DNA from 2 places in the Tardiphaga sp. vice154 genome. Region 1 is predicted to be linked to the other one. Evidence: riboswitches for the same ligand, from Rfam matches in the RefSeq annotation. Region 1 holds a riboswitch; the other holds the start of a gene.
The links. Region 1 has a riboswitch for S-adenosylmethionine ahead of FIU28_RS00320 (O-succinylhomoserine sulfhydrylase). Riboswitches for the same ligand answer to the same signal wherever they lie in the genome.
Positions count from the first base shown of each region.

Region 2: it holds a riboswitch for S-adenosylmethionine, as region 1 does, so the genes downstream of both, metX (homoserine O-acetyltransferase MetX) here and FIU28_RS00320 (O-succinylhomoserine sulfhydrylase) in region 1, are expected to answer to the same signal.

Region 1 is NZ_CP041399.1:68,021-82,796, reverse strand. It holds gene FIU28_RS00325 (SGNH/GDSL hydrolase family protein) at 1-735, shown strand, start outside; gene FIU28_RS00320 (O-succinylhomoserine sulfhydrylase) at 806-1,996, opposite strand; SAM riboswitch at 2,081-2,160, opposite strand; gene FIU28_RS00315 (2'-deoxycytidine 5'-triphosphate deaminase) at 2,266-3,372, shown strand; gene FIU28_RS00310 (DUF2171 domain-containing protein) at 3,551-3,793, shown strand; gene FIU28_RS00305 (SDR family oxidoreductase) at 3,862-4,716, opposite strand; gene FIU28_RS00300 (PQQ-dependent sugar dehydrogenase) at 4,841-6,178, opposite strand; gene FIU28_RS00295 (MATE family efflux transporter) at 6,387-7,829, shown strand; gene FIU28_RS00290 (methylated-DNA--[protein]-cysteine S-methyltransferase) at 7,832-8,329, opposite strand; tRNA gene FIU28_RS00285 (tRNA-Gly) at 8,624-8,697, shown strand; gene FIU28_RS00280 (FAD-binding dehydrogenase) at 8,712-10,313, opposite strand; gene FIU28_RS00275 (hypothetical protein) at 10,564-11,022, shown strand; gene FIU28_RS00270 (SCO family protein) at 11,136-11,729, shown strand; gene FIU28_RS00265 (glycosyltransferase family 2 protein) at 11,720-13,528, opposite strand; gene FIU28_RS00260 (transporter substrate-binding domain-containing protein) at 13,779-14,684, shown strand; gene FIU28_RS00255 (lysine--tRNA ligase) at 14,750-14,776, shown strand, end outside.
Region 2 is NZ_CP041399.1:828,117-842,892, forward strand. It holds gene FIU28_RS03915 (TIGR02302 family protein) at 1-1,179, shown strand, start outside; gene FIU28_RS03920 (response regulator) at 1,301-1,678, opposite strand; gene FIU28_RS03925 (MJ0042-type zinc finger domain-containing protein) at 1,703-2,554, opposite strand; gene ftsE (cell division ATP-binding protein FtsE) at 2,697-3,356, shown strand; gene FIU28_RS03935 (cell division protein FtsX) at 3,365-4,336, shown strand; gene FIU28_RS03940 (YdcF family protein) at 4,438-5,160, shown strand; gene FIU28_RS03945 (lysophospholipid acyltransferase family protein) at 5,171-5,944, shown strand; gene FIU28_RS03950 (gamma-glutamylcyclotransferase) at 6,124-6,681, opposite strand; gene FIU28_RS03955 (DUF2125 domain-containing protein) at 6,803-8,005, shown strand; gene FIU28_RS03960 (prephenate/arogenate dehydrogenase family protein) at 8,189-9,127, opposite strand; gene hisC (histidinol-phosphate transaminase) at 9,124-10,236, opposite strand; gene FIU28_RS03970 (chorismate mutase) at 10,279-11,112, opposite strand; SAM riboswitch at 11,350-11,429, shown strand; gene metX (homoserine O-acetyltransferase MetX) at 11,509-12,702, shown strand; gene metW (methionine biosynthesis protein MetW) at 12,704-13,372, shown strand; gene FIU28_RS03985 (TIGR02594 family protein) at 13,597-14,208, shown strand; gene FIU28_RS03990 (MOSC domain-containing protein) at 14,310-14,776, opposite strand, start outside.

The DNA of each region.
Region 1 (14,776 bases):
ATATTCAGCCGTGTGCCCTGCCGCGCGCCGAAGGGCGGGGCGCAGGCCATAGGCGCGCTGCCGCATGTCGCCGGCAAGCTGGCGTTTGGCGAGCCGGTGGTGATCGTGGCCTTCGGCTCGTCCTCCACCGAGGGCTATGGCTCGACGGCGCCGGAATTTACCTATCCGAACCGGCTGGCGGCGCAGTTGAAGCGCGCCTATCCCGACGCCGACATCACGGTGCTGAATCGCGGCAAGGGCGGCGAAGACGCACCCGAGATGATGGCGCGGCTGCAGGCCGAGGTCATCAATGCCAAGCCGGACCTGGTGATCTGGCAGGTCGGGACCAATGCGGTGCTGCGCAATCTCGATCCCGGCGAGACCGCCAAGATGATCGAGGACGGCATCGGCCGCATCCAGGCCAGCGGCGCCGATCTGGTGCTGGTTGACCCGCAATACTCACCGGCGGTGAATGCCAAGCCGGAAAGCGCCAGCAAGATGATCGCGCTGCTCAACAAGGTGGCCGCGCTTCGCCATGTCGGCGTCTTCCCGCGGTTCGAGGTGATGCGCGAATGGCATGAAGGCCAGTCGATGGCGTTCGACAGCTTCGTCATCGCCGACGGGCTGCACATGAACGACTGGGGCTATGCCTGCTTTGCGCAGTTGCTCGGCGACAACATCATCAAGTCCGTCGGCCAGATCAAGTACGGCGTCAATGTACCCGCCAACACCCAGCAGGCGCAGAAGCCGCTGTAGTTATCCTCGTTGTCGTCCCGGCTCGGCGTTCGCGTTGCTCGCTTGGCCGGGATGACAGAGTGTTGCCGCCTCACGCCTTCTTGAGCGCAGCTTCCATGTCTTCGAGCAGATCGTCCTTGTGCTCGAGCCCCGTCGAGAATCGCACGAACCCTTCGCTGATCCCCAGTTCGGCGCGCGCCTCGATCGGCAGCCGCTGATGCGTGGTGGTGGCGGGGTGCGTGATCAGGCTCTTGGCATCGCCGAGATTGTTGGAAATCCGCGTCAGCTTCAGCTCGTTGAGAAAGCGGAACGCCGCCGCCTTGCCGCCGTCGATTTCGAAACCTATCAGCGTCGAGCCGGCGCGCATCTGCTTCTTCACCGAAGCGGCCTGCGGATGATCGGCGCGGCCGGGATAGATCAGCCGGGTGATTTTCGGATGCGCAACCAGCGCATCGGCGAGGGCGCCTGCGGTCTCGGTCTGCTGCCTGACGCGGATCGACAGCGTCTCCAGCCCCTTCACCAGTACCCAGGCGTTGAACGGCGACATCGAGGGGCCGGTCTGGCGCAGGTAGTTGTGGATGTGCTCGGCGATGAAGTCCTTCGAGCCGAGGATGATGCCGCCGAGGCATCTTCCCTGGCCGTCGATGTGCTTGGTCGCGGAATACACCACGACATCGGCGCCGAGCGACAGCGGGCTCTGCCAGATCGGCGTCGCGAACACGTTGTCGACGATCAGCCGCGCGCCACCGGCATGCGCTATCGCGGCAATGGCGGGAATGTCGAGCACGTCGAGCGTCGGATTGGTCGGGCTCTCAAGAAAACAGGTCTTGGTATTCGGGCGCATCGCCTTTTGCCAGGCGTCGAGGTCGAGCCCGTCGACCAGCGTGAACTCGATGCCGTAGCGCGGCAGCAGGTCCTCGATGACGTAGCGGCACGAGCCGAACAGCTGCTTCGAGGCGACGACGTGATCGCCGATGCGCAGTGGCGCGAGAACGGCCGCCGTGACCGCGGCCATGCCGGTGGCGGTGGCGCGGGCGGCCTCGGCGCCCTCCAGGTCGATCATGCGACTCTCGAACATCGAGATGTTCGGGTTGGAAAACCGCGCATAGATGAAGCCGGGCTCCTCGCCCTTGAAGCGCGCCTCGCATTGTTCGGCGGTGTCGTAGACGAAGCCCTGGGTCAGGAACAGCGCTTCTGAGGTCTCGCCGAATTGCGAACGCAGCATGCCGGCATGGACCAGCCGGGTCTCTGGGCGATAAGCGGGCGATTTCGTCTCAGACATGTGACCTCCAGTTATGGCCGTGAAAACAGCCACAAAAAAACCGGCCTGGACAAAGGTCCAACGGCCGGGATCACATGTTAACAAGGACATGGGTCCCCGGCCTGTTTAGCGACTTGTTTAACGTGGCTGCAAGCCGGCCGGCTCAAATCACCACGGGATAATCTTGCTGATATTCCGGTCGGCCCTTTCCGTCAAGCCGGGGGTGGGATAACCGATGAAATTGCGTTTTTCTCTGCGTTCCCCATCGCGATGCGACAAGGATGAGTTCTGTGCCCTTCACGCTGCCTGTTGATGCCGACGGTATTCTGCCCGACCGCATGATCGCGGCGATGGCCGATGCCGGCCTGATCCTGCCGGCGTATCCGTTCGTGGAAAGCCAGATCCAGCCGGCCTCGCTCGACCTGCGGCTCGGCGACATTGCCTACCGCGTCCGTGCCAGCTTTCTGCCGGGGCCGAATACCACCGTTGCGCAGCGCATCGACGAATTGAAGCTGCACGAGATCGACCTGTCCGACGGCGCGGTACTGGAAACCAACTGCGTCTACATCGTGCCGCTGATCGAGAGCCTGGCGCTGCCGCCTTCGATCTTCGCCTCGGCCAATCCGAAGAGCTCGACCGGCCGCCTCGATGTCTTCACCCGCGTGATTGCGGATGGCACCCGCCGCTTCGACGTGATCGGCGCCGGCTATCACGGTCCGCTATACGCCGAGATCAGCCCGAAGACTTTCCCGGTGCTGCTGCGCGAGGGTTCGCGGCTGTCGCAGGTCCGCTTTCGCGTCGGCGACGCGCTGCTCGACAACGAGGCGCTGGAAGACCTCCATGCGATGGAGCCGCTGGTGGACAGCGAGGACGCCGACCTCAACAACGGTGTGGCGCTCTCGGTCGATCTGTCCGGCGACAACGAGACCGGCTTCGTGGGCTACCGCGCCAAGCGCCACACCGGCGTGGTCGATATCGACCGTCGTGCCGGCTATGCGGCGAACGAGTTCTGGGAGCCGATCGCGGCGCGGCCCGACGGCACGCTGATCCTCGATCCCGGCGAGTTCTACATCCTCGCCTCCAAGGAAGCCGTCCAGGTGCCGCCGGACTATGCCGCTGAGATGGTGCCGTTCGATCCCTTGGTCGGCGAGTTCCGCGTGCATTACGCAGGCTTCTTCGATCCCGGCTTCGGCCATGACGGCGCCGGGGGCAAGGGCTCGCGCGCCGTGCTGGAAGTGCGTTCGCGCGAGGTGCCGTTCATCCTGGAGCACGGCCAGATCGTCGGCCGTCTGGTCTATGAGCGGATGCTGTCGCGCCCCGACGCGCTCTATGGCCAGCGCATCGGCTCGAACTATCAGGGCCAGAGCCTGAAACTGTCGAAGCATTTCAAGGTCTAGCCGCCGGGTGCTTGCCGACTGCTTTGCCACCGTCAGGCCCGATGTCATCGAAACATGAGGGCAAACCGCGCTCCAATTTTGCTTCGTCCTTGAGAGTGTGTGGACCGGTTCCATTTTAATTTGAACCGCGACCGGTCTCGCGCGTTACACCCGCACAACCTCATTCAAGGAATTCGATATGACCGGCACCGCAGGCATCAAAGAGCACATGGAAGTAATCGGCGCCGACGGCGTTCACGTCGGCACCGTGGATCATTTCGAGGGCGGCCGCATCAAGCTGACCAGGAAGGACAGCGGCGAAGGCCACCACAAGGGTCATCATCACTTCATCGACGGCAGCCTGGTGGCCGAGGTCGAGGGCGACAAGGTCCGCCTGTCCGCCAATGCCGATGTGGCCGTGACCATGGAACAAGAGAAGTAAGCTTCGCTTATTGTGCGATCTGAAACGCGGCGGACCGAAAGGTTCGCCGCGTTTGCGTTATGAGGCGCTTATCGGCCTTCTCCGTCGTGCCATAGCGCTGCCAGTCCATCGCGATAGCTCGGAAAGGCGAGTTCCACGCCCAGCTCCTGCTTCATCCTGATATTCGAGACCCGGTTATTGGTGGCGTAGAAGCTGCGCGCCATCGGGCTCATCTCCGCGTCGTCGAACGCCAGTCCCGGCGGCGGAACAATCCCCATCAGCTCGGCAGCATAGGCAATGACATCCTGCGGCGGGCCCGGCTGGTCGTCGCAGACGTTCCAGATCCCGGCCTGATCCTTCGCGAACGCCGCATCGATGGCGCGCGCAATATCCTCGACATGAATGCGGTTGAACACCTGGCCGGGCTTGACGATGCGCCGCGCGGTGCCGGCCTTGAGGTTGAGCAGCGCATTGCGGCCGGGACCGTAGATGCCGGCGAGCCGCAGCGACGTGGTTGGTGCGCCCGGCTGAGCCAGCCACGCCGCCTCGGCGTCGATCCGCTGCCGCCGCCGCCCGTCGCCGGACATCGCCGCGCTCTCGTCGATCCAGTCGCCGCCATGGTCGGCATAGACGCCGATAGTCGAGAGATAGACGACCCGTTGCAAGCTGCTTGCTGCAATCTGCGGGCCGTAGGCGGCAAGCACCGGGTCGCCGGATGCGCCGGGCGGCACGGAAACCAGTAGAGCATCGGCAGCGGCGAGGTGTTCGGCAATGGCCGGATCGGCATGGTCGCCGCTGAACAGCAGCGGCGTGCAGCGTGAGCCGCGCAGCGCATCCCGCTTTTCCGCCGTCCGAACCGTGCCCGAAATCGTCGTGAAACGCTGTGCGTGACGATCGATGAAATGCTGCACGCTGTAGCCAAGTCCGAACACGAAAAGACGCACGTCAACTCCTGATATTCGCCTTGCGATGGCACGATGTCGTCCCCGGCAGCATACAGCGAGCTGCCGGGTGCAAAAAGGCCCTCCAGAACGTGAAGGGCCTCGATGGATGTCGAGCCTTGATGCTTTACTCCGCCGACGCCGCTTTGGCGGCTGTCGGCGTCACCCGCCACACCACATTGCCGACGTCGTCAGCGACCAGCAGCGCGCCCTTGCCGTCGAGCCTGAGGCCGACCGGGCGGCCCTGCGCCTCGCCCTCTTTATTGACGAAGCCGGTCAGCACGTCCTGCGGCTTGCCGGCAGGCTTGCCGTTTTCGAACGGCACGAAGATCACCTTGTAGCCGCTGCGCGGCTTGCGATTCCATGAGCCGTGCTGGCCGATGAAGGCGCCGTTCTTCATGCTGGCGGGAAAGATGTCGCTGGTGTTGAACGCCAGGCCCAGAGACGCGGTATGCGCGCCCAGCGCATAGTCCGGCACGATCGCCTTGGCGACCAGATCGGGTCGCTGCTCCTTGACGCGGACATCGACGTGCTGGCCATACCAGCTATAGGGCCAGCCGTAGAATCCGCCATCCTTCACCGAAGTCATGTAGTCCGGCACCATGTCGCTGCCGATCTCGTCACGCTCGTTGACGACGACCCATAATTCGCCGGTCTGCGGCTGCCAGGCGGGACCGTTCGGATTGCGCAAGCCGGAGGCGAACACGCGCGATTGGCCGGTAACGCGGTCGATCTCCAGAATGCCGGCGCGGTCCTTCTCCGCCTCCATGCCGTTTTCCGCAACATTGCTGTTGGAGCCGACGGTGGCATAGAGCTTGCGGCCGTCCGGGCTGGCGATGAGGTCCTTGGTCCAGTGGTGGTTGAGCGGGCCGCCCGGCAGGTCGGCGACCTTTACGGCTGGCGCGGGGATCCTGGTGTCGCCCGTCTTGTATGGGAATTTCACGACCGCGTCGGCGTTGGCGACGAAGAACTCATCGCCAACCAGCGCCATGCCGAACGGCGAATTCAAACCTTCGAGAAATGCCGTTTTGGTTTCTGCCACGCCGTCGCCATCGGTGTCGCGCAACAGCGAGATGCGGTTGGCGCTGGGCACGCCGGCGCCGGCGCGCTTCATGATCATCCCTGCCACCCAGCCTTTGATGCTCATGCTGCCCGCCGGCTTCGGCGGCGCGTTGGTCTCCGTGACCAGCACGTCGCCATTCGGTAGCGTGTAGAGCGTGCGGGGATGATCGAGCCCGGTGGCGAAGGCGTTGACGGTCATCCCGCTGGCGGCGGCAGGCTTGGCGCCCTGCGGCCAGCCGGTTGCGGTGGCGATACTGACCGTCGGGACCAGCGACTTGACCGGTTCGACGAGTTTTGGCGCAGCGCCAAAATCCTCGCCAGCCGTCTGGGTGGCTTGCTCGCAGGCCGCCAACGGCAGCGCCAGAGCGACCAGACAGGCGGATAGAACGTATTTGTTGCGCATCGGGTTCCCTCTGATCGCGCTGAGAAAATGCGGCACCTGCGAGATCGTTCAGATCGCATCATGAACTTGGCGTGAGCCAGAATTCTGTCGGCGCGCGGAATGCGCTGGTCGCGGCCGGCCCATGCGCGGCGCAGGCATGGCATCGCTCCCGATCGATGCTAGGAACAGGTGCGCTCGGCCGTCAAGCGCGGGTCGCACGGGGAAACGCATGTCCGAGATCGCCGTTGCCGGTTTGGCCGTGCCGGGCGCTGAAGCGCCGTTGTCAGACCTCGCGGCGCCTGCCAGAAATCCGCTGCTCGATCACGCGATCCTGCCGACCTTGCTGCGTCTGTCATGGCCTAATGTCGTGGCGCTGTCGGCCGGCACGCTCGTGGTGATCGCCGAGACCTCCTATATCGGCCGTCTCGGCACCGAGGCGCTGGCCGCGATGGCGCTGGTATTTCCGTTCGTGATCCTGACCATGACGATGTCCGGCGGCGCGATGGGCGGCGGCGTATCGTCGGCGATTGCGCGCGCGCTGGGCGCTGGCGACCGTGACCGGGCCTCGACGCTGGCGGCGCATGCGCTGCTGATCGGAATCAGCCTTGGCCTGGTCTTCACCGTCGGCATGCTCACCTTTGGCACGACGTTGCTGGAGCTGCTCGGCGGTCGCGGGCAGGTGCTGTCGCAGGCCGCGGGCTATATCGCGATCTTCTTTGCCGGCGGCGTGATCCCGTGGCTGATGAATACCTTTGCCGCCATCCTGCGCGGCACCGGCAACATGAAGCTGCCCTCGGCCATCACGCTGAACTCCGCAGTGCTGCAGATCATCCTCGGCGGCGTGCTGGGTCTCGGCCTCGGACCGGTGCCGTCGTTCGGCATGCCGGGCGTCGCCGCGGGCTCGCTGATCGCCTACAGCATCGGCGCCGTCATCATGGGCTGGTACGTGTTCTCCGGCCGCGCGCGGGTGCGGCCGCAGCTCGCGGGCTTCCGCATCCAGCGCGGCATGTTCTTCGACATCCTGAAAGTCGGCGCCATCGCCTGCTTCTCGCCGCTGCAGTCGGTGCTGACGATCACGATCTTCACCCACATGCTGGCGCGCTACGGCACCGAGGTGCTGGCCGGCTACGGCGTCGGCGCGCGACTGGAATTTCTGCTGGTGACGCTGGCCTTCGCGGTCGGTGTCGCGTCGGTGCCGATGATCGGCATGGCGATCGGCGCCGGTCGCGTGGCCCGCGCGCGCCGCGTCGCCTGGACCGCGGCGGCGATCTCGTTCGCCGCCGTCGGCGGCCTCGGCACGCTGATCGCGATCTTTCCGGACCTCTGGGTCAATTTGTTCACGCGCGACGCCGCCGTCCGCGCCGCCAGCCAGCAATATCTCGCCATTGCCGCGCCGATGTACGCCTTCATCGGCCTGGCGACCGCAACCTACTTCTCCTCGCAGGGCGCCGCAAAAGTGCTCGGCCCGGTGCTGGCGCAGACCGCGCGGCTGGTCTTCATCGCTGTCGGCGGCTGGTACCTGCTGTTGATCGACGCCGGCAGTCTCGGCCTGTTCTGGCTGGCGGCGGCCTCGATGGTGCTGCTCGGCGTGCTGTCCGCGCTCAGCGTGCTGCTGACGCCGTGGGGGCCGAAGCCGGGTCCGCTGCCCGAGGTGCGCCCGGTTGTGTCGTAAAGTTAGCCCGGCGCGCGCGGCGGCGCGGCGCTCAGCAGTGCGTCGAACAGGTTCGGACGGCGATCGTCCAGCGCACCCTCGATGCCGAGCAGCCGCGACCGCGTGACGATGCCGGCATTGCCGGCGAAGCCCGAGGTATGGCCGGCGGTGACCAGCGTGCGGTGGCACGGCACCAGGATGGCGAACGGGTTGCGGTTGATCGCCTGGCCGACCGCATGCACGGCACTGCCGGCGCCGAGCCGTGCCGCCAGTTCGGCAAAGGTACGGGTCTGGCCGAACGGGATCAGCCGGACGGTGTCGTAGACCCGGCGATGGAATGGCGACACGCCGGCCATGTCGAGCGGTGCGTCGGAGAGGTCGCAGGGCGTGCCGGCGAGCAGCGTGGCGATGCCCTCGATGGCCTGCTCTATATCCTCCGGTGGCCGGGTCTCGCGGACCTCGGGAAACTGCAGCAGCAGCAGCCGCCGTGTCTCGATCTCGCGGACTTCGGGCAGGCGCACGCCGACAATCCCGATCCGGCCCCATGCGATCCCGCAGCGGCCCACCGACGTGTCAAAGATACTGTATGCGCGCGCTGCCATTCCAAGATCGATGCTAGAGCATCGGTAAGGCTGTCGTCATCTGGAATCTGGCGGTCCGGTTAACCGGTGTTGCCGCTGTCCACCCCTCTCTCGGCCGTCATGGCGAGGAGCCCTTACGACGAAGCAATCCAGCTCTTTTCGCGCGTGCGGCCGTCCCACCATCAAGTGACTTGGCGGATCGTCCGGTCTCGGCTAGATCATGGGACGCGAGATGCGGGCGTAGTTCAATGGTAGAACGGCAGCTTCCCAAGCTGCATACGAGGGTTCGATTCCCTCCGTCCGCTCCAGTTTTTGCGCGCGGTTATCCCACCGCCTTCGCCGCCGCACGTCCCGCATTGCGGCCCGAGAACAAACATCCTCCCAGAAACGTGCCTTCCAGCGAACGGTAGCCGTGCATGCCGCCGCCGCCGAAGCCTGAGGCTTCGCCGGCCGCGTACAGCCCCGGCATGATCTCGCCTTGCTGGCCGAACACGCGGCCGTCGAGATCGGTCTCGAAACCGCCCAGCGTCTTGCGGGTGAGGATGTTGAGGCGCACCGCGATCAGCGGGCCGTGCGCGGGGTCGAGGATGCGGTGCGGCCTGGCGGTGCGGATCAGGCGGTCGCCGATATATTTTCGCGCGTTGTGGATGTTCATCACCTGCGTGTCCTTGACGTAAGGGTTCGCCATGCTGCGGTCGCGCGCCTCGATCTGCGTGCGGATCTCGCGGACGTCGAGCAGGTGATCGCCGGTCAGGCCGTTCATCGCCGCGACGAGGTCGTCGAGATTGTCGCGCACGATGAAGTCGACGCCGTTGTCCTTGAACGCCTCGACCGGCGCCGGGGCGCCCTTGTTGATGGCGCGGCGCGCCGTCATCAGCCAGTCCTTGCCGGTGAGGTCGGGGTTCTGCTCGGAGCCCGACAGCGCGAACTCCTTCTTGATGATCGCCTGCGTCAGGATGAACCAGGAATAGTCATGGCCGGTAGACTGGATGTACTGCAGCTGGCCGAGCGTGTCGGAGCCCGGGAACAGCGGCGACGGCAGCCGCCGGCCGGTGGCGTCGAACCACATCGACGACGGCCCCGGCAGGATGCGGATGCCATGCATCGGCCAGATCGGATTCCAGTTCTCGATGCCCTCGACATAATGCCACATCCGGTCGCGGTTGATCAGCCGCGCGCCGGCCGCCTCGGTGATGCCGATCATGCGGCCGTCGACATGTTCGGGCACGCCGGAGATCATCCGCTTCGGCGGGGGGCCGAGCCGCTCCGGCCAGTTCTGCCGCACCAACGCGTGGTTTCCGCCGATGCCGCCGGACGCGATCAGGATCGCGCCCGCCTGCAGCGCGAACTCGCCAACGCCATGGCGCGAACTGCTGACGCCGCGAGCCACCTCCGTTGGCTCCAGGATCGCACCGCTGACGCCATGCACCGTGCCGCCGGTGACGCAGAGGGCATCGACGCGGTGGCGGAATTTAAAGGTCAGCAATCTCCGCGCTTCGGCCTCGCGGGCGCGGCGTACGAACGGCTCCAGCAGGCCGGGCCCGGTGCCCCAGGTGACATGGAAGCGCGGCACCGAATTGCCGTGGCCAATCGCGCGCAGCCAGTCGCGCTTTTCGCCGGCGGCGAAGCCGACATAGGCTTCGGCCCAGCGCCGCGGCCAGTGATCGTCGGCGCGGTCGAAGCCGGCGGCGCCGCTCCAGTCCTGCATCGCGAGGTCATAGGAGTCCCTGATGCCGAGCCGGCGCTGCTCCGGCGAATCGACCAGGAACAATCCGCCGAACGACCAGAACGCCTGGCCGCCGAGGTTCTGTTCACCCTCTTGGTCGAGCACGATGACGCGCTTTCCCGCGTCGGCGATTTCGGTGGCGGCGACCAGCCCGGCCAGCCCGCCGCCGACCACGATGACATCGGCATCGTCAGCCATTCGCTTCCCCCAATTTATTAATGGAGATTGAAGCCCGCGGCGGTTCCGATCGTCAAATGGTATTGCGCGCGACAATGTGATGTTCCCGTTCGGGACCTCGCGATGCGAAGTGCATCTTGCGTGCAACACTCGATCTGAATTGAGTGGCGGGCGCCCCGCCCATCTGGACAAAAAACCGATCTGGCAACACGCTGACGATGGTCTGCTTCGCTTGGCAGGACAGGATCAGATTGTCGAACTGGGGCTGGTCATGAAGTTCGTTACGGGGGTGCTCGCGGCCGTCCTGTTGCTCGCCGGCGTGGGGGCCAGCCACGCCGTGGTCCGGATCTCGGACGACCGCGGCGGCCGCATCGGAACCTATGTCGACAAGTATCAGGGGCTGCGCAGCTCCGGCGAGACCGTGGTGATCGACGGGCTGTGCGCTTCGGCCTGCACCATCGTGCTCGGCGCCGTGCCGCATGACCGGATCTGCGTCACCTCCAACGCCAATCTCGGGTTCCATGCGGCCTGGGATGTCGGCCGCAACGGCCGCGCCGTCACCAATCGCGAGGCGACGCAGATGCTCTACGCGATGTATCCGACCGCGATCAAACGCTGGATCTCGAACCGCGGCGGCCTGACGCCGAACATGATCTTCCTGCGCGGTCGCCAGCTGATGGGCATGTACAAGCCCTGCTATATGAACGCCGAGGCGTCCGCCACGCGCTGAGCGCGTCCCCCGATCATGCCGAAATGATCGCGGCCCCGGCTGTGGCGCTTGCTCGTCTCTGCATATAGCCCTATCTGACGGGCAGGGCACGGGGCTCTGGCCGGGAACATTTGATGTCGGATCGTTTGACAAGACCGCTGGTCGTGATCGCGGCGTTCGCCGGGAGTCTCGCGGCAGGCTTGCTGGTGGTGCTGTGGCTCACGGGCGGCTTTCGTGGCGCCACCGTTGCGGCCTCGATCGGCGGCGCGTTCCAGCTCACCGACCAGTCCGGCCAGACCGTCACCGAGAAGGATCTCAAGGGCAAGCCGACGCTGATCTTCTTCGGCTTCACGCATTGCCCGGACATCTGCCCGACATCGCTGTTCGAGATTTCCGAAGTGCTGCGCGCAATGGGCAAGGACGCCGACCGCGTCAATGCCTGGTTCGTCTCCGTCGATCCCGAACGCGACACTGCTGCCGCGATGAAGGACTATCTGTCGAGCTTCGATCCGCATCTGAAGGGCCTCACCGGTGACCAGGCTTCGGTGGCCAAGGTGATTTCCAGCTTCCGGGTCTACGCCAAGAAGGTCTCGCTCAAGGACGGCGACTATACGATGGACCATACCGCGCTGATCTATCTGATGGACCGCGACGGCAATTTCATCGCGCCGTTCAACCTGAAGCGCAAGCCGGAACAGGCGGCCGAGGACCTCAAGCGCTATCTGTGAGGCTGGCGCTGCGATCGCCGAGCGGACAGGCGCGGCGCCGGGTCGGTTGTGCGTCGCGTTGCGAGACCGTGTTCGGTCTTTTCCCAGTGATACGGCTTCCAGATAAACTGCCACACCGCACGCCACGCGGCGGTGGACAGGCAAATCCAGTACAGCGGTGTCAGCCCCAGGATCCATCCGTCCCGCAGCCTTCGCCTTCGCATCATGCCGAGCCCGCCCAGCGCGACGGTCGAGATACATCCGGCGGCGAAGGCCGCGACATGTAATGCGGTTGCCCAGTCGATCGACCGCTCCGACCGGCTGAACACCATGTGATCGATTACCGCATACAGCATGATCGGGTAGGCCAGCGCAGTGACCACATTGCCCCCGGCGACGATGTTCAGCGTGAAGAAAGCGCGACCGCCGGCCTCGCGCCATAGCCGCACGGGGTGGCACATATGGACGCACCAGGTTTGCAGCCAGCCCTTCATCCAGCGCGAGCGCTGCCGCAGCCAGGCGTCGAGATGGAGCGGCGCTTCCTCGAAGGTCGTCGACGGGAACGCAACCGAGCGATAGCCGAAGCGGGCGAGGCGAAACCCGAGGTCGGCGTCTTCCGTCACGTTGTAGGCATCCCAGGCCCCAACCGTGCGCAGCATCGCCGTTCGAAAATGGTTCGACGAGCCGCCGAGCGGCAGCGGCAGACCCATCGCCGTCATGCCGGGTAACATGACGTCGAAATGCCCGGCATATTCGACGGTAAACATGCGCGACAGCAGGCTGTGCGTTTCGTTGTCGATGCACAGGCTGGCCTGGGCGCAGGCGACCTCGCGGCCATGCGCGCGAAACGCTTTCAGCGCGGCACGAAGCTGGCCCGGTTCGGGGCGGTCCTCCGCGTCATAGACCGCGGTGAAGCTGCCGCGCGCGAAGGGTAGCGCCCAGTTCAGCGCTTTCGGCTTGGTCTGCGGCGCCACGGCAGGCGCGACCAGCATCCTCAGATGCGGTTTCGTGCCGAGCCGGGCGATCGCGGCGCGGGTCTGCAGATCGTCCGGCTCAACCACTAGAATGATGTCGAGCTTTTCGCGGGGATAGTCGAGGGCTTCCAGCGCCAGAACGAGCGGCGCAACCGAACTCGCTTCGCGGTATAGCGCCACGATGACGCTGTAGTTCGGCAACTGATCATCCAGCACTGGTGCGGCGGCGTGACGTTGCCGCAGAAAGGCGCAGGTCGCCAGCCTCAGCGCGGTAAAAGCCAGGAACCAGACGGCCAGCATCGCGCCCCATATTGCAGGGAATAGAAATGGCGGCAGCGTTGCTATCGCGAAGACCGCGGCGCCTCGCTTGAACCGTCCGCGCCACGGGCGCGCGGCAGCAAAAGCAGGCGCGGCCGACATCGCGGGATCGTGGAGGCCGAGCCCGCGCGTGGACTCCTCGATCAACGGTGCGGCGGCTTCCTGCAGCAGAAACCGCCGCAGCGCGTAGTCGGAGGTCAGGCGGAAGTCGATATTGATGCTGCGCTTCGCCCGGCAGATGGCACGGGCGCTGTAGTTGCGCGGCGCAATCACCATAATGCGTTCGCCGTCCCTGTGGAGCGGCACCAGGCCGGACGCCGCGGCGTAGGTGATCTGGTCGTCGCGCAACATTACGTCGCTGCGGTCGCACTCCGAGAGGTCATCGATGGCCATGCCGGTGTGGCGCGAAAGCAGCCGCAGATAGGCGGCCTCGTCGATCATGCCCAGCCGGATCAGGACCTGATCGGCGCCGATGCCGAGCTCCCGTGCCCGGATCTCGGCCTGTTGCAGCAGCCTCGGCGCAAGCACGCCGCGAAGGCAATCCAGCTCGTCCGCCGCGCCCTCGTCGAACCCGTGATGACAATTGTCGTTGTCTGGAGCGCGGGGTGCCGCAGCCATTGAACTGGGCAGAGGTCTTTCGCCGCGCGGGCGCTGCGAAATCTGTGCCGGCCTGCTTTCAACATGGTCCCCCGGATCCATGCAACGCCCCACGCCACAAACGCCGCTCGCCTCCCGTGCCGGATCGTCTATAAGTCCGGCCAGTCGGAACCGCTGGCCCATGCAACCACAAAACAAATTGACCATCAACCGAAGATTGCCGGCATGGCTCGGTGTCGCCGTATGCGTGCTGGGTTTGGTGTGCCTCGTCCCGGCGCGGTCAGCCCATGCCCAGACCGCCGCCCCCGTGGTTCAGCCCGGGCCGCAGGCGGTGCCGGGGTTCTGGGATCCGCGGCGCCGGCCCGACCGGCCGGACCTGACGCGCCTTACCGTAATCCGCTTCCTGACCGAGACCGATTATCCTCCGTTCAACTTCACCGGGCCGGACGGCAATCCCGCCGGCTTCAATGTCGATCTGGCGAGACTCCTGTGCGAGGAGATCAAGGTCACCTGCACGGTGCAGATGCGCCGTTTCGAGACGCTGCTCGATGCGATTTCCAGTAACCGCGGCGACGCCATCATCGCCTCGATCGCGGTCACGCCGCAGATCCGAACCCGGGTCGATTTCACCGATCCGTATTACCGCGCGCCGGCGCGCTTCGTGTCGCGCAAGAACGTGGGGCTGGCGGAGATCCGGCCGGAATATCTCGAAGGCAAGAAGGTCGGTGCCATCGCGGGCTCGTCGCACGAGGCGTATCTCAAGGCAATGTTCACCGACGCCGTGCTGCTGCCGTACCCGAACGACGAGGCGTTGCGCCAGGCGCTGCGCAAGAGCGAGGTGGATTACATCTTCGGCGACGCGATCTCGCTGGCGTTCTGGATCAATGGCACCGACTCCGCCGATTGCTGCGCCTTCAGCGGCGGCCCCTTCGTGGAAAGTCGCTATTTCGGCGAGGGCATCGGAATCGCGGTCCGCAAAGGCAACGACACGCTGCGCCAGGCGCTGAACTGGGCGCTGTTCCGGGTCTGGGAAAAAGGCAAATACACCGACTTGTGGCTGCGGTATTTTTCCGTCAACCCGTTCTGAAATCATCGACCTGCGGTTTGGCATTTGGATGCGGAGCCGCTAGGTTCCGCGGCCCGGAGGCCCACATGTCCACGATAGATTTACCCAGCCAA
Region 2 (14,776 bases), 760 kb from region 1:
GGCCTGCGCAGCGTGATGAGCCAGCTCGACCGCGCCCGCACCGATGCGGCGTTGCGCGAGGTGGTGGCCTCGCTGTGGTCGCTCGCCGTGACCATCGAGGACGGCGACATCACCGACGTCGACAAGGCGCTGAAGGCCGCGCAGGAGGCGCTCAAGCAGGCGCTGGAACGCGGCGCCAGCGACGAGGAAATCAAGAAGCTCACGGAAAATCTTCGCGCCGCGCTGGATAATTTCCTCAAGCATCTCGCCGAGAAGATGAAGGAGAATCCGCAGCAGCTGGCGCGTCCGCTCGACAAGAACACCAAGGTGATGCGGCAGCAGGACCTCAACAACATGATCGAGCGTATGGAGCGGCTGTCGCGCTCCGGCGACAAGGACGCCGCCAAGCAGCTGCTCGAACAGATGCAGCAGATGCTGGAAAACCTGCAGATGGCGCAGCCCGGCCAGCAGGGCGACGGCGAGATGGAGCAGGCGCTGAACGAACTCGGCGACATGATCCGCAAGCAGCAGCAATTGCGCGACAAGACCTTCAAGCAGGGCCAGGAATCCCGCGAGCAGCGCCGCCAGCGCCAGGCCAAGCCGGGCGAGCAGGGCATGGGCGATCTGCAGCAGGACCAGAAAAGCCTGCGCGACCGCCTGAAGAAGCTGCAGGACCAATTGGCCAAGCAGGGCATGGGCCAGGGACAGAAGGGCCAAAAGGGCGAGAAAGGCCAAAAGGGCCAGAGCGGGCAGGGCGAACAGGGCCAGCAGGGCGATCCCGGCGATGGCGATGATGGTGACGGATTGGGCGAGGCCGATTCGGCGATGGGCGATGCCGATGGCCGGCTCGGCGACGGCAATGCCGACGGCGCGGTCGATTCGCAGGGCAAGGCGCTTGATGCGCTGCGCAAGGGCGCGCAGAAGCTGGCGCAGGCGATGCAGCCCGGCGAGGGCGAAGGCCAGCAGGACGGTCCCGGCAACAATCCCGGTCGCCAGCAGGGCGCCGGCCGCCAGACCGATCCGCTCGGCCGCCCGCTGCAGGGCCGCGACCTTGGCGATGATCTCAGCGTGAAAATCCCCGGCGAGATCGACGTGCAGCGGGTGCGGAGAATTCTGGAAGAACTCCGCCGCCGCCTCGGCGACACCGCCCGCCCGCAGCTCGAACTCGACTATATCGAGCGGCTGCTGAAGGATTATTGAGGGCTTCTTTCTTCCCCTCTCCTGACCGCGCTGCGCGCGGCCACCCTCTCCCGCCTTCGCAAGGCTTCGCTTTGCTTGTCGGAGAGGGGATGTCAGAACTGCAACGCTGTCGCTTAAAGGCCTATTTCTGCGCCTTCGACGCCAGCGCATCTGCCACGGCGGTGCGGATATCCGCCACCGAGAACGGCTTCGTCACCACGTCATGCACGATGGCGTTCAATCCCGAGGCGCGTTCGCGCTGGTCGGCGAAGCCGGTCATCAGCAGGATGATGACCTCGGGAAAATCCCGCGCCGCGGCCAAAGCCAGCGCGATGCCGTCCATCACCGGCATCTTGATGTCGGTCAGCAGCAGGTCGAACGCGCCGTCCTGATCGGTCAGGATTTCCAGCGCCTCGGCGCCGTCCTGCGCGGTGACGATCTCGTGGCCGTCCAGCGCGATGGCGCGCGCCACCAGCACGCGCATCGATTCTTCGTCATCGGCAATCAGGATACGCATCACCACTCCCTGCAACGTCCGCGCAACTCAACCCGCCAGGTCACGCTTGTTGAAGAAGCGCACGTCGAGGCTGCGGCCTTCCGGCGGCGGCGACGCCAGCCGCGAGCGGAACCAGGCCTTGTCGCCGGGATTGAGGCCCTGCTGCTCCAGGACCGCGTTCCAAGCATAGATCTCGGTACCCTTGGCGTCACGGACCACGAAGCGCAGCCGCGGCAGCGCCACCGGAACGGTCTTGCTGTCGCCGACAATATTGCCCTCGATCACCAACACCGGCTTGCCATCGACCGTCTCGGTCAAGACCTTGACGTCGTTGAACGACAGCCCGCGCAGGTTCACATGAATACCTGCCAACTGATAGAAGCCGGCGGTCTGCGGCATCATTCGGACGATGTCGACGCGCCAGAACAGCAAGGCCAGGACCAGGGCCGCCATGCCGAAACAGGCCGTGGAAAGGCTCAGCCGCGGCAAAAAAGGCAGGCGTAGCGAAAATTTCGGGGCTAGCCGGCGCAGCGGCGACAGCCGCGACTTGCGGCCGAAGCGCGGCCCGGCGACGGGTTCGTCCCGGGCCATGGCGGTCCAGTCGGCGTCCGTCACGGGAGCGGCGGCCTCGGGGAGCTGTTCCGCCGAGATCGACGGGCTTTCGATCTGCGGCACCGCGGCCGGGGCCTCGTCGGCCTCGTCCTCTGTGATACCCCAGGCGCTCATGTCCTCGTTCGGGTCGGGCTCGGCCATCGCCGGTACTTTGGCGCGCGCCAGGTCCTCCGGCTGCGCCAGCCAGATCTCCTTGCAGCGCGCACAGCGCACCTGGCGACCGGCGTCGCCAAAGGTAGCCGGATTGACGGCATAGGATGTCGTACAATTGGGGCAAACGATATGCATGGAGCGGGTCGCCGATGACATGGCCTGCAGGTTACAAGATGACTGTTAACGAATCGGAAACCATAACGGTCGCACAACCGAATTACGGTCTCCCCATCGACGGTCATGGAGCCGTCTCGTACCCCATCGAACGGAGCTGAATGTGGTCCGGTTCGAAAATGTCGGCTTGCGCTACGGGCTTGGCCCGGAAATTCTGCGCGACCTCAATTTCCAGATCCCCGCGCACTCGTTCCAGTTCCTGACGGGCCCCTCGGGCGCCGGCAAGACGTCGCTGCTGCGGCTGTTGTTCCTGTCGATGCGGCCGACCCGCGGCCTGGTCAATCTGTTCGGCAATGACATCTCGCAGCTCGGCAAGGACGAGATCGCGGATCTGCGCCAGCGCATCGGCATCGTGCTGCAGGATTTCCGTCTGCTCGACCACATGACAACTTATGAAAACGTGGCTTTGCCGTTCCGGGTGATGGGCCGCGACGAATCCAGCTACCGCCGCGAGGTCATCGACCTCCTGAAATGGGTCGGCCTCGGAGAGCGCATGGACGCGCTGCCGCCGATCCTGTCCGGCGGCGAGAAGCAGCGCGCCGCGATCGCGCGGGCGGTGATCGCCCGGCCGCTGCTGCTGCTCGCCGACGAGCCGACCGGCAATGTCGATCCGACGCTCGGCCGCCGGCTGTTGCGGCTGTTCATCGAGCTCAACAAGTCCGGCACCGCGGTGATCATCGCCACCCATGATATTACCTTGATGGACCAGTATGATGCGCGCCGCATGGTGCTGCATCAGGGACGGCTGCATATTTATGAATAGGCAGGTCGATGAATAGATCTCGCGACGACCACGACGCGCTGATGGATCTCGGGCACGATACCCCGCAGGTTCCGGTGAAGGCGCGCAATACCTCGCCGATCGTGCCGCGCGGCTCGATCGCCGGCCGCGCGCTGGTCGCGGTGGTCGCGATCATGACGTTCCTGGCGTCGCTGACCACCGGCGCGGTGCTGCTGGTCTCCGCCTCGGCGTCGGAATGGCAGTCCGAGGTCGCCAGCGAGATCACCATCCAGGTCAAGCCGCTGCCCGGCCGCGATCTCGAGCGCGATACGCAGGCGGTGGCCGAGGCCGTCCGCGGCCAGCCGGGGATCGTCGAAGTGCGGCCCTATACGAAGGCGGAATCCGCCGGCCTGCTGGAGCCCTGGCTCGGCAGCGGCCTGTCGCTCGACGACCTGCCGGTGCCGCGTGTCATCGTGGCCCGCCTGATGCCGGGCACCACGCTCGATATTGCCGGGCTGCGGGCCCGCGTCACCCAGGTCGCGCCCAATGCCAGCGTCGACGACCACCGCGCATGGATCGAGCGGATGCGCTCGATGACCGGGGCGACGGTACTGGCCGGCATCGGCATTCTGGCGCTGGTCATCATCGCCACCCTGATCTCGGTGTCGTTCGCCACCCGCGGCGCGATGGCCGCGAACCGGCCGATCGTCGAGGTACTGCATTTCGTCGGCGCCACCGACCGCTTCATCGCCAACCGGTTCTTCCGGCACTTCCTGCGGCTCGGCCTGCAGGGCGGGCTGATCGGCGGCGGGGTGGCGATGCTGGCCTTCGGCTTCTCGGAATCGATCGCCGGCTGGTTTTCCGGCACTCCGGTGGGCGACCAGTTCGCAGCCTTGCTCGGCACTTTCGCGCTGCGGCCGTCCGGCTATCTGGCGCTGGCTGCGCAGGCCTGTCTGATCGCCGGGATCACCGCCTGGGCCTCGCGGCGCACGCTGTTTTCGACGCTGAACGATATCGAATGAGGCGTGTCGCCAGGCAGATGCGTTTGAAACGGAACGGCGCTGGCATCGCCAGCCCCGGCGAAATTATCTAGACTATCGTGGGAGAATTGTACCAAGCCGCCATGTTGCCGCCGACCGACCAGGATCCGATCGATGCCCCCGTGGCTGCGCCGCCGCGTCGGCGCGTGGTGCGCGCAACCATCGTGGTGTTGTTTGCGCTCGGCTTCATGGTCGGTGCGGTGGGCTTCATCGGTTTTCTCTCGCAGTTGCGCAGCGGCGAAATCAAGCCCTCCGCCAATGCCGACGGCATCGTCGTGCTCACCGGCGGCTCGTCGCGGGTTTCGGACGCGATCGAACTGCTCGCCAATGGGTATGGCAAGCGCCTGCTGATCTCCGGCGTGCATCCGACCAACAATGTCAGCGATCTGGCGCGCTCCTTGCCCGACAGCGAACAGCTCCTGACCTGCTGCGTCGATCTCGATCGCTCGGCGGTCAACACCCGCAGCAATGCGGTGGAGACGCGGCGCTGGGCGCATGAGCGCGGCTTCCGCTCGCTGATCGTGGTGACGTCGAACTATCACATGCCGCGTGCTATCGTCGAATTGTCGCACGAGATGCCGGATATCGAGCTGATTCCATTCTCGGTGATCGGCGACAAGTGGCGCGATGAACCCTGGTGGTTCAGCGCGCCGACCTTGCGGCTGCTGTTGTCGGAATACGCCAAATATCTCGCTGCCGAAGTGCGCGTGAGGCTGGCCGGCGCCGGGCTCGACTTGACGCGGGAGTGGGCCACGCAGCAAACAGAGGCGCCGCGACGACCCCCGGCGCGCATTTCCGCCAATTGAACGGATGGCCATGACCTCGATTTTCGTGCGTTCGTTGATCTACAACGTCTTGTTCTACGTGCTGCTGGTGTTCTGGATCCTGGTCGCCATCCCGACCATGGTGATGCCGCCGCGCGCGTTCATGGCGGTCGCAAAGGCGTGGGCGCGCAGCAGCGTCTGGCTGATGAGGGTGGTCTGCAACACCCGGACCGAATATCGCGGCCTCGAGAAAATTCCGGCGGGGCCGCTGATCGTCGCCTCCAAGCACCAGTCGATGTGGGAAACCTTCGCGCTGATGCAGTTCTTCGATGCGCCGCTCTTCATCTACAAGCGAGAACTGGCGTGGATTCCCTTCTTCGGCTGGTACCTGATGAAGTCGAAGATGATCGGCGTCGATCGCGCAGGGGGCATGCGTTCGCTGATGGACATGGCGCGCCGCGCGCCGAAGGAAGTGCAGAGCGGCCGGCAACTGATCATCTTCCCGGAGGGCACCCGCACCCCGGTCGAGGCGCCGCCGGACTACAAGACCGGCGTTGGCCAGATCTATGTCAATTCGGGCGTGCCGTGCCTGCCGGTGGCGCTGAATTCCGGCCTGTTCTGGCCGCGCCGCACCTTCCTGCGCTATCCCGGCACGCTGGTCGTGGAGTTCCTCGATCCGCTGCCGGCCGGCCTCGGTCGCAAGGAATTCATCGTCGCGATGAGCACCCGGATCGAGGAAGCCACCAACCGCATCGTCGCCGCCGCCCGCGTCGAGCAGGCGGAGCTGTTCGGCCGGGTGCCGAATGTGGCTGCGAAAGAGAGCTGATCTTTCTTCCTTCCCTCTCCCCCTGTGGGAGAGGGTGAATCGAACATGCGGAGCATGTTCGAGACGGGTGAGGGGGTGCCGTAAACACCGAACCCAGCATTACCCCTCATCCGTCTTGGCTTCGCGAAGCCACCTTCTCCCACAAGGGGAGAAGGAAGAAGGCGCGCCGCCGCACCAAGCTAGCTTTGCAGCATCGCGGCCAACTGGTGCAGCTTCTGGTCCCTGAAACCTTCCGCCTCGATCGCCTTCACCGTCGAGAGCACGTAATCGCGGTTGGCGCCGGAGCGGCCGTGGCCCTGTTTCACGAAATGCAGTTGCTCCTGCAGGCTCAGCCGTCCGGCATATTGCACATGGCCGCGATCGACCACATAGGCCAGCGCGCTGACCCGCTGGCGCGCGTCGTTCTCGAGCCAAACGGATCGCATCACCTCATGATAGACGCCGGTGGTCTGCTCGCGTTCGCGCAGATACGCGATGGTCGCCGCCCGCTTGGCAGCTTCGACCTTGAACGCGATGCCGCGGCAGGCGCCGCCGCGGTCGAGGCCGAGCACGAGGCCCGGCTTTTCCGGCGTGCCGCGGTGGTCCCAGGAATAGACGCACAGCGCGCGGTGCTCGCCGATCAGCCGCGCGGGGGCCTGCTCGACGAAGTCGAAGCCCGGCCGCCACATCAGCGAGCCATAGCCGAACACCCAGAGCTCGCCGTCGGATTCCGATTCGCCGGTAATGATCGCTTTCATGCTACGGACCTAGCAGAAACCGCCGTTTGCTGCGACGCGGCTGGGCGCAACCCCGGGCTGCGCGCTGCATCAACCTACCGTCATCGTCGATTTGACAAAATCATAGGCTCTACGTCCCGCCATGTCCGATTATCCCTCCGATCAAGTCCTGCCGCGCCAGCGCCGATTGTGGCCCGTGTTCATCCTGCCCGTCCTCGTCGTCGTTCTGGCGGCGGCATGGACCGGCTTCTGGTTCTTTGCGGCCTCCAAGGTGGACGAGAACGTCGACGCCTGGCGCGCCCGCGAGGCCGCGGCCGGGCGGATCTATGATTGCGCCGACCGCTCGGTGGCGGGCTTCCCGTTCCGGCTCGAAGTCCGCTGCAGCGGCGTTAGCGTCGCGTTGTTGTCGCAGACTGCAGGACAGGCGGCGACGCAGGCCCCGATCACCGCCAAGCTCGGCGAGATCCTGGTGGTCGCGCAGATCTACAGCCCGAAGCTGCTGATCGCCGAGTTCAAGGCGCCGGCGATCCTGTCCCAGAACGGCCAGCCGGCGATGGCGGTGAACTGGACGCTGGGCCGCAGCAGCGTCGTCGGCCTGCCGGGCACGCCTGAGAGCGCGGACCTCGAATTCGACAACGCCTCGGTCGATCGCATCGCGGGCTCCGTTCAGTCCGCTACCGTGCGCGTCCAGCACATCGAATTGCACGGCCGCGCCGCCGAAGGTTCGACGCCGGACAAGCCGATTCTCGAATCCGCGCTGCAACTCACCGGCGGCAGCATCCTCGACGTCCATCCGCTGCTGGAAACGCCGTTCGACGCCGATATCCGCACCCGGCTCAGCGGGCTGACCGACGTCTCGCCAAAACCCTGGCCGCAGCGTTTCCGCGAATTGCAGGCCGCCGGCGGCCGCGTCGAGATCGTGCAGTCGCGGGTCCAGCAGGGCGAAATGGTGTCGCTGGCGACCGGCTCGCTGGGCCTCACGGCGGCGGGCAATCTCGACGGCGAATTGCAGATGACGGTGGCCGGGCTGGAGAAGCTGATCCCGGCGCTCGGCATCGACAAGCTGCTGGAAATGGGCGTGCCGCAGGCGGCACTGGATCGCTTCGCGCCGGGCGTGAAGAGCGCCGACGTTAACAATGTGCTCGGCGCGCTCGACCGCGCGATCCCGGGCCTGGGACGGATGGTGCGCCAGAACGCCAATACCGGCGTCGCCGCGGGCATCAATTCGCTCGGCACCGAGACCATGCTGGAAGGCAAGAAGGCGCGCAGCTTCCCGCTGAAATTCGTCGATGGCGCGGTGATGCTGGCGTCGCTGAAGATCGCGCAGATCCCGCCGTTGTTTTAATAGGTCGCAAAGCAGGGGTTCTTTTCCCTCTCCCCTTGTGGGAGAGGGTGGATCGACCGCGTAGCGGTCGAGACGGGTGAGGGGGTGCCGCAAACTCCGAGCCTCGCCACTCGCCCTCATCCGACGCGGACTTCGTCCGCGCCACCTTCTCCCACAAGGGGAGAAGGAAGGAAGAGAGCGCTACTACTCCGCCTTCTTCAGCGCCGTATGCTTGCGTCCGAAATCCGCCGCCGCTTCGTCCTGGCCGATGCTGACGATGCCGCGGCGGATCGCGCGGGTGCGCGTGAAGTGCTCGAACAAGGCCTCGCCGTCGCCGCGGCGGATCGCGCGGGTCAGCTTCGACAGGTCCTCCTGAAACGCGCCGAGCATTTCCAGTACGCCGTCCTTGTTGGCGAGAAACACGTCGCGCCACATCGTCGGATCGGACGCCGCGATGCGGGTGAAATCGCGGAAGCCGCCGGCGGAGAATTTCAACACTTCCGAGCGGGTGACGTCCTCGAGCTCGTCGGCTGTGCCGACGATCGTATAGGCGATCAGATGGGGCAGGTGGCTGGTGACGGCCAGCACGAGGTCATGGCGCTCGGCGTCCATGATCTCGACATTGGCGCCGAGTGCGCTCCAGAACTGCTCCAGCTTTTCGACCGCCGCGGCGTCGGCGCCGTCCGGCGGCGTGAGAATGCACCAGCGGTTGCTGAACAATTCGGCGAAGCCGGAATCCGGCCCGGAATTCTCGGTGCCGGCGACGGGATGGCCGGGGATGAAGTGCACGTGATCCGGCAAATGCGCGGCCATTGCCTTCAGCACCGATGACTTCACCGAACCGACGTCGGAGACGATTGCCCCCTTCATCAGATGCGGCCCGATGCTCTCCGCGACCGCGCCGGACACGCCGACCGGCACGCAGGCGATCACCAGATCGGCGTCCTTGATCGCGCTGGCATTGTCGTCCGCGATGCGGTCGGCGAGCTTGATCTCGACCGCACGCGCCCGCACCGAAGCGGACGCATCGGTCGCCACCAACTCGCCGGCCAGACCAAGCTGCTGGATGCCGCGCGCCAGCGACGAGCCGATCAGTCCAAGCCCGATCAGCGCGATGCGCCTGAAAGGCGGCTGAGCAGTCACTTCGTCTCCGGCGTATTGGCCGTCATGAAGGCGCGGAGCGTTTCGATGAAGAAGCGGTTGGCTTCCTCGGTGCCGATCGTCATGCGCAGCGCGTTGGGCAGGCCGTAGCTGGCGACCGAGCGCAGCACCAGGCCGCGATGGGTCAGGTAGGCGTCGGCTTCCAGCGCGGTCTTGCCCGGCGTATCCGGGAAATGCATCAGGATGAAGTTCGCCACGCTGGGCGTCACCTTGATTCCGAGTTTGCTGACTTCCTCGGTCAGCCAGTTGCGCCACTTCACGGTGAAGGCCTGAGACATCTCGACATGTGCGGTGTCCTCGATCGCCGCCACCGCGCCGAGCATCGCCGGCGCCGAGACGTTGAACGGCCCGCGGATGCGGTTCATCGCGTCGATGATGTGGGCCGGGCCATACATCCAGCCAATCCGCAAGGCTGCGAGGCCGTGCACCTTGGAGAAGGTGTAGGACACCACGGTGTTCTCGGTCGTGCTCGCCAGCTCCAAGCCGCTGTCGTAGTCGGGACGGCAGACGTAGTCGGCATAGGCCGCGTCCAGCACCAGAATGACATGCGAGGGCAGGCCGGCATGCAGCCGCTTGACCTCGTCATAGGGCAGAAAAGTGCCGGTCGGGTTGTTCGGATTGGCCAGCCACACCAGCTTGGTGCGCGGGCTCACCGCGGCCAGGATTGCGTCGACGTTGCAGGTGAAGTCGGTTTCCGCCGCGATCACATTGGTGGCGCCGTTCGCCGAGGTGGCGATCGGGTAGACCAGAAAGCCATGCGTGGTGTGGATCGCCTCGTCGCCGGGGCCGAGATAGGTGTGGGCGATCAGGTTCAGCAACTCGTCGGAACCGGCGCCGCAGATGATGCGCGCGGGATCGAGGCTGTAACGGCGGCCGATCGCTTCGCGCAGTACCTTCGACGTGCCTTCCGGATAATCCTCGAGATGCGCGGCGGTCGCGGCCACAGCCTCCTTGGCGCGCGGCGAGGGGCCGAACGGGGTCTCGTTGGAGGACAGCTTGTAGGTCTTGCGGCCGGCTTCGACCACCGGGCTCTTGCCGGGGGTGTAGGGCGCAATATCGAGAATGCCGGCTTTCGGCACGGGACGGGACATCTTCAACTCCAGACGATCAATTTGCTTGGGGATCACGAGGCCCTAGCCGGGCACGGTATAGCGGGTTGCGTGGCTGCCGACGAGGGCAGAGGAGCGCACCGAGGCGCCGGCCGCGATCAACGCGGCCTTGATATGCTCCAGGCTGGTGGCGGACGTGATCGAGATCAGCAGTGCCGCGCCGTCGAACGCGGTATCGGGCACTGCCACGATCTCGGCCAGCGGCGACAGCGCGCGCGCGGTCTCGGCGTTCCAGCCGGACACCCGCACGCTCCACATCTCGACCTCTGTCACCATCGCGCTGTCGGCAACGCGCGACACCACGAACACCGGCAGCGCGGCGGGATGGTCGGCGCGCTCGATGAACGGCAGCCGGGCGATGATTTTCGGCATGCCCTGCGGCTCCAACTCAAGCCACCACGGCGTCCGGCTCGACGTCGCCGACACCAGCGCCAGGTCGCCTTTGGACTTGGCGACGGCCTCGACGGCGGCCTGGGCGCTGAAATGCGCCACATAGGGCACCGTAAAGCCGAAGTGGAAGCGCGCGGAATCCCGCATCGCCGGCTCGCCGAGCGACAGGTCGGCATGCACCGAGAACGGCGCCTGCACATACGTGAAAGTGGAAATGATGACCCGCCAGATGCTCTCGACGGTGTCGATCGGCAGGATGCCGCGGTGGCGCTGTACCAGCCTGCGCATCATGTCGGCCTCGCGCGCCGGGCGGAACGCGGAGCCCACCTCCTGGGTCTGCTTCACCGAGATCAGCCGGTCGATGATGTCGCCGCGCTGCATCAAGAGCGAATGGACCTGCGCGTCGATGCTGTCGATCTCCTGGCGGAGCACTTCCAGCGACGGCGGGGCAGGTGGCTTGGTGGACATGGCGAGACCTTGGCGGTTTGACTGAGGCCTATCCGCCGTCATTGCGAGGAGCGAAGCGACGAAGCAATCCAGTCCTTGCCGAGTTCGTGGCTCTGGATTGCCGCGTCGCTTCGCTCCTCGCAATGACGGGGGAGAGGCAGGTGTTCTCCTCCAAGCCCGGAGAACGCGCAAGAGCGCCGGACGCTGGGAGGTATCGTTCTCCGCATCTTGACGGAGGGGCACCGTGGGACTAATATCTCACGACTTCGTGGTCATTTGAGCCGGCCGGCTTGCAGCCACGTTAAATAATTCGCTAAACAGGCCGGGGACAGTTTGATCCCGGCCGAACCTATGTTCAGGCCGGGTTTTTTTATGGCTTGTCCGTGCTGAGAACCTCCCGAGGAGGCCGGTATCAAGATGGTCACGATCCAATCGGTAAAAGGCCCGGTCAAGGCCGACGAACGCGGGCAGGAGGCGGACCATCCGACCTCGCAGGTCGCGCTGTTCGGCGCCGACCAGCCGCTGCGGCTGGATTGCGGCATCGATCTCGCCCCGTTCCAGATCGCCTACCAGGCCTACGGCACGCTGAATGCCGACAAGTCCAACGCCATTCTGGTCTGCCATGCTTTGACCGGCGATCAGCACGTCTTCAATACCCATCCGGTGACCGGCAAGCCCGGCTGGTGGCAGACCCTGGTCGGCCCCGGCAAGGCGCTCGATACCGACCGCTACTTCATCATCTGCTCCAACGTGCTCGGTGGCTGCATGGGGTCGACCGGCCCCGCCTCGACCAACCCCGCCACCGGCAAGGTGTGGGGGCTGGATTTCCCGGTCATCACCATCCCCGACATGGTGCGCGCGCAGGCGATGCTGATCGATCGGCTCGGTATCGATCAATTGTTCAGCGTGGTCGGCGGCTCGATGGGCGGCATGCAGACGCTGCAATGGACCGCGGCCTATCCTGACCGCGTGTTCTCCGCGCTGGCGGTCGCCTGCAGCACGCGGCATTCGGCGCAGAACATCGCGTTTCACGAACTCGGCCGCCAGGCGGTGATGGCCGATCCCGACTGGCGCGGCGGCCGCTATTTCGAGGAGGGCGTGCATCCGCATCGCGGCCTCGGCGTCGCACGGATGGCCGCGCACATCACTTATCTCTCCGACGCCGCGTTGCATCGCAAGTTCGGCCGCCGCATGCAGGACAGGGATCTGCCGACCTTCTCGTTCGATGCCGATTTCCAGGTCGAGAGCTATCTGCGTTACCAGGGCTCGTCGTTCGTCGAGCGCTTCGACGCCAACTCCTATCTATATCTCACCCGAGCGATGGACTACTTCGACATCGCCGCCGATCATGACGGCGTGCTCGCGGAAGCGTTTCGCGATACCAAGACGCGGTTCTGCCTGATGTCCTTCACATCCGACTGGCTGTTTCCGACCTCGGAATCGCGCAACGTCGTGCATGCGCTGAACGCCGGCGGCGTCCGGGTCTCGTTCGCGGAAATCGAAACCGACAGGGGGCACGACGCCTTCCTGCTCGACGTGCCGGAATTCCTCGAGATCGCCCGTGCCTTCCTGGATTCCGCGGCCTCGGTGCGTGGCCTGGTGGAGAAGTAGCATGTCCGTTCTGCAAGAGGGCCTGCCGCTGCTGACGCCGACGACGAGCAACGAAGTAATCTACCGCGGCGATCACCTGCTGGTTGCCGGCATGATACCGAGCGGCTCGAAAGTGCTCGACGTTGGCTGCGGTGACGGCGATCTGCTGCAACTGCTGGAGACGCGCGGCATCGATGGCCGCGGCATCGAATTGTCGCGCGAGGGCGTCAATCACTGCGTCCGCAAGGGCCTCGCGGTGGTGCAGGGCGACGCCGACACCGACCTCGACAACTATCCCGACGATTCCTTCGACTATGTGATCCTGTCGCAAACCCTGCAGGCCACACGACAGCCGCGCGTGGTGCTGGAAAATCTGCTGCGTATCGGCCGCCGCGCGATCGTCTCGTTTCCGAATTTCGGTTTCTGGAAGATGCGGTTGCAGTTGCTGGTCGGCGGCCACATGCCGCGCACCGAGAACCTGCCGGCGACGTGGTATGACACGCCGAATATCCACTTCTGCACCATCAAGGACTTCGTCCAGCTATGCGACGAGACCAACGTCAAGATGGAGCGCGCCGTGGCGCTCGATCTCAACGGCCGGCCGTTGCGGCTGAACGCGCCGTGGTGGTTCTGGAACATGTTCGGCGAACAGGGCGTCTTCCTGCTCAGCCGCGCGGGCAAGATTCGTTAACGAAAAACCTGCGGATGATACCTTTTGCGGGTTCCCGCTGCATGGCTTCCGGCATTTTGATCGCTTTGCTGCATAGCTTTCACGCCTGAGGCATCAATGTGATCGCGACGTCACGAAATGACCTCGCTTCGTGCCTTGCTCTGGCCACACCAAAATCTGTTCTAGCCATTCCGTTGTCGGCCTCAAAGGGGTCGATGAGTTCGGGGGCGTAACAAGGAATAGGTATGGTTCAGTTCAATGCTTTCTACCGTGCGCTTCGCATTTCTGCGTTGGCGATGTGCTCGGTCCTCATCTTCGCGATCGCTACTCCAGCTTCAGCAAAACCCAAGCACCGCGGGCATCACGCCCATTCACATTCTTACAAGCATCACGCAGCCGGCCATCGTCATCACGGCCGCCGTCACATGCGCATCTCGCGTCGCGAGGCGACGCTGCAGAGCGCGGACAGTGCCGCCGAATCCTTTTCGAACAACAGCAGCTTCGGTTCGTCCAACGTCGTTGCGGAAGCCCGGCGATACATCGGCGGCAATCCGACCGGTCGCGGCCGGTTGTGGTGCGCGCGCTTCATGAACATGGTGCTGCAGCGCTCCGGCCATCAGGGGACCGGCTCGGATATGGCGCGCTCTTTCTCGAGCTACGGCCAGCGCATCTCGGGCCCGCAGGTCGGCGCCATCGCCGTGATGTCGCGCGGCCGTCGCGGCGGCCATGTCGGTGTCGTCAGCGGCATCGATGCGTCAGGCAATCCCATCATCGTGTCGGGCAACCATGGCAACCGCGTCGCGGAGTCGGTGTACTCGCGCGGCCGCATCTACGCCTATGTGATGCCGACGAGCTGAGGCTCGTGTAGCCCGGATGAAGTCGCCGCGCCGCGTCTCGGCGCGGTGACGCAATCCGGGGCCGGCGTTGTGGATCGGCCGGCCCCGGATTGTCATCCGGGCTACAGGAAGGTCGGCGCTTCCACTTCAATTGTATCGCCAGCGGCGACCACGCCGCCGCCGATCACCTCGGCATAGACGCCGAGATCGGCGTGGCCATAGGTCTTCTGCAACGTCGCGGGGATCGTGAGATCGCGCGCCGCGGTGTCGGGATCGACGTTGGTGGCGGCACAGCGCACGATGCGCTTGACGATCTTCAGCCGGGCCCCGCCGATCGACAGCACCTGGTCCATCAGCTCGAATTCATGCCATGCCGGCCAACCCGCGACATGGAGATTGCCGCGAAACCGCAGCGGGTGCACGGACTGCCCGATCTCGCCTTCCAGCGCGGCCACGCTGGCGAGGTTGATGATCGACACCACCTTCCTGGCGACGTCGGAAAAGCTGTGCCCGTCGGCGAACAGGATTTTCGGCGGCCCACGCAGATCGTCGGCAAAGTTCGCAGCGAAGAACTGCTCGATGGCCGTGC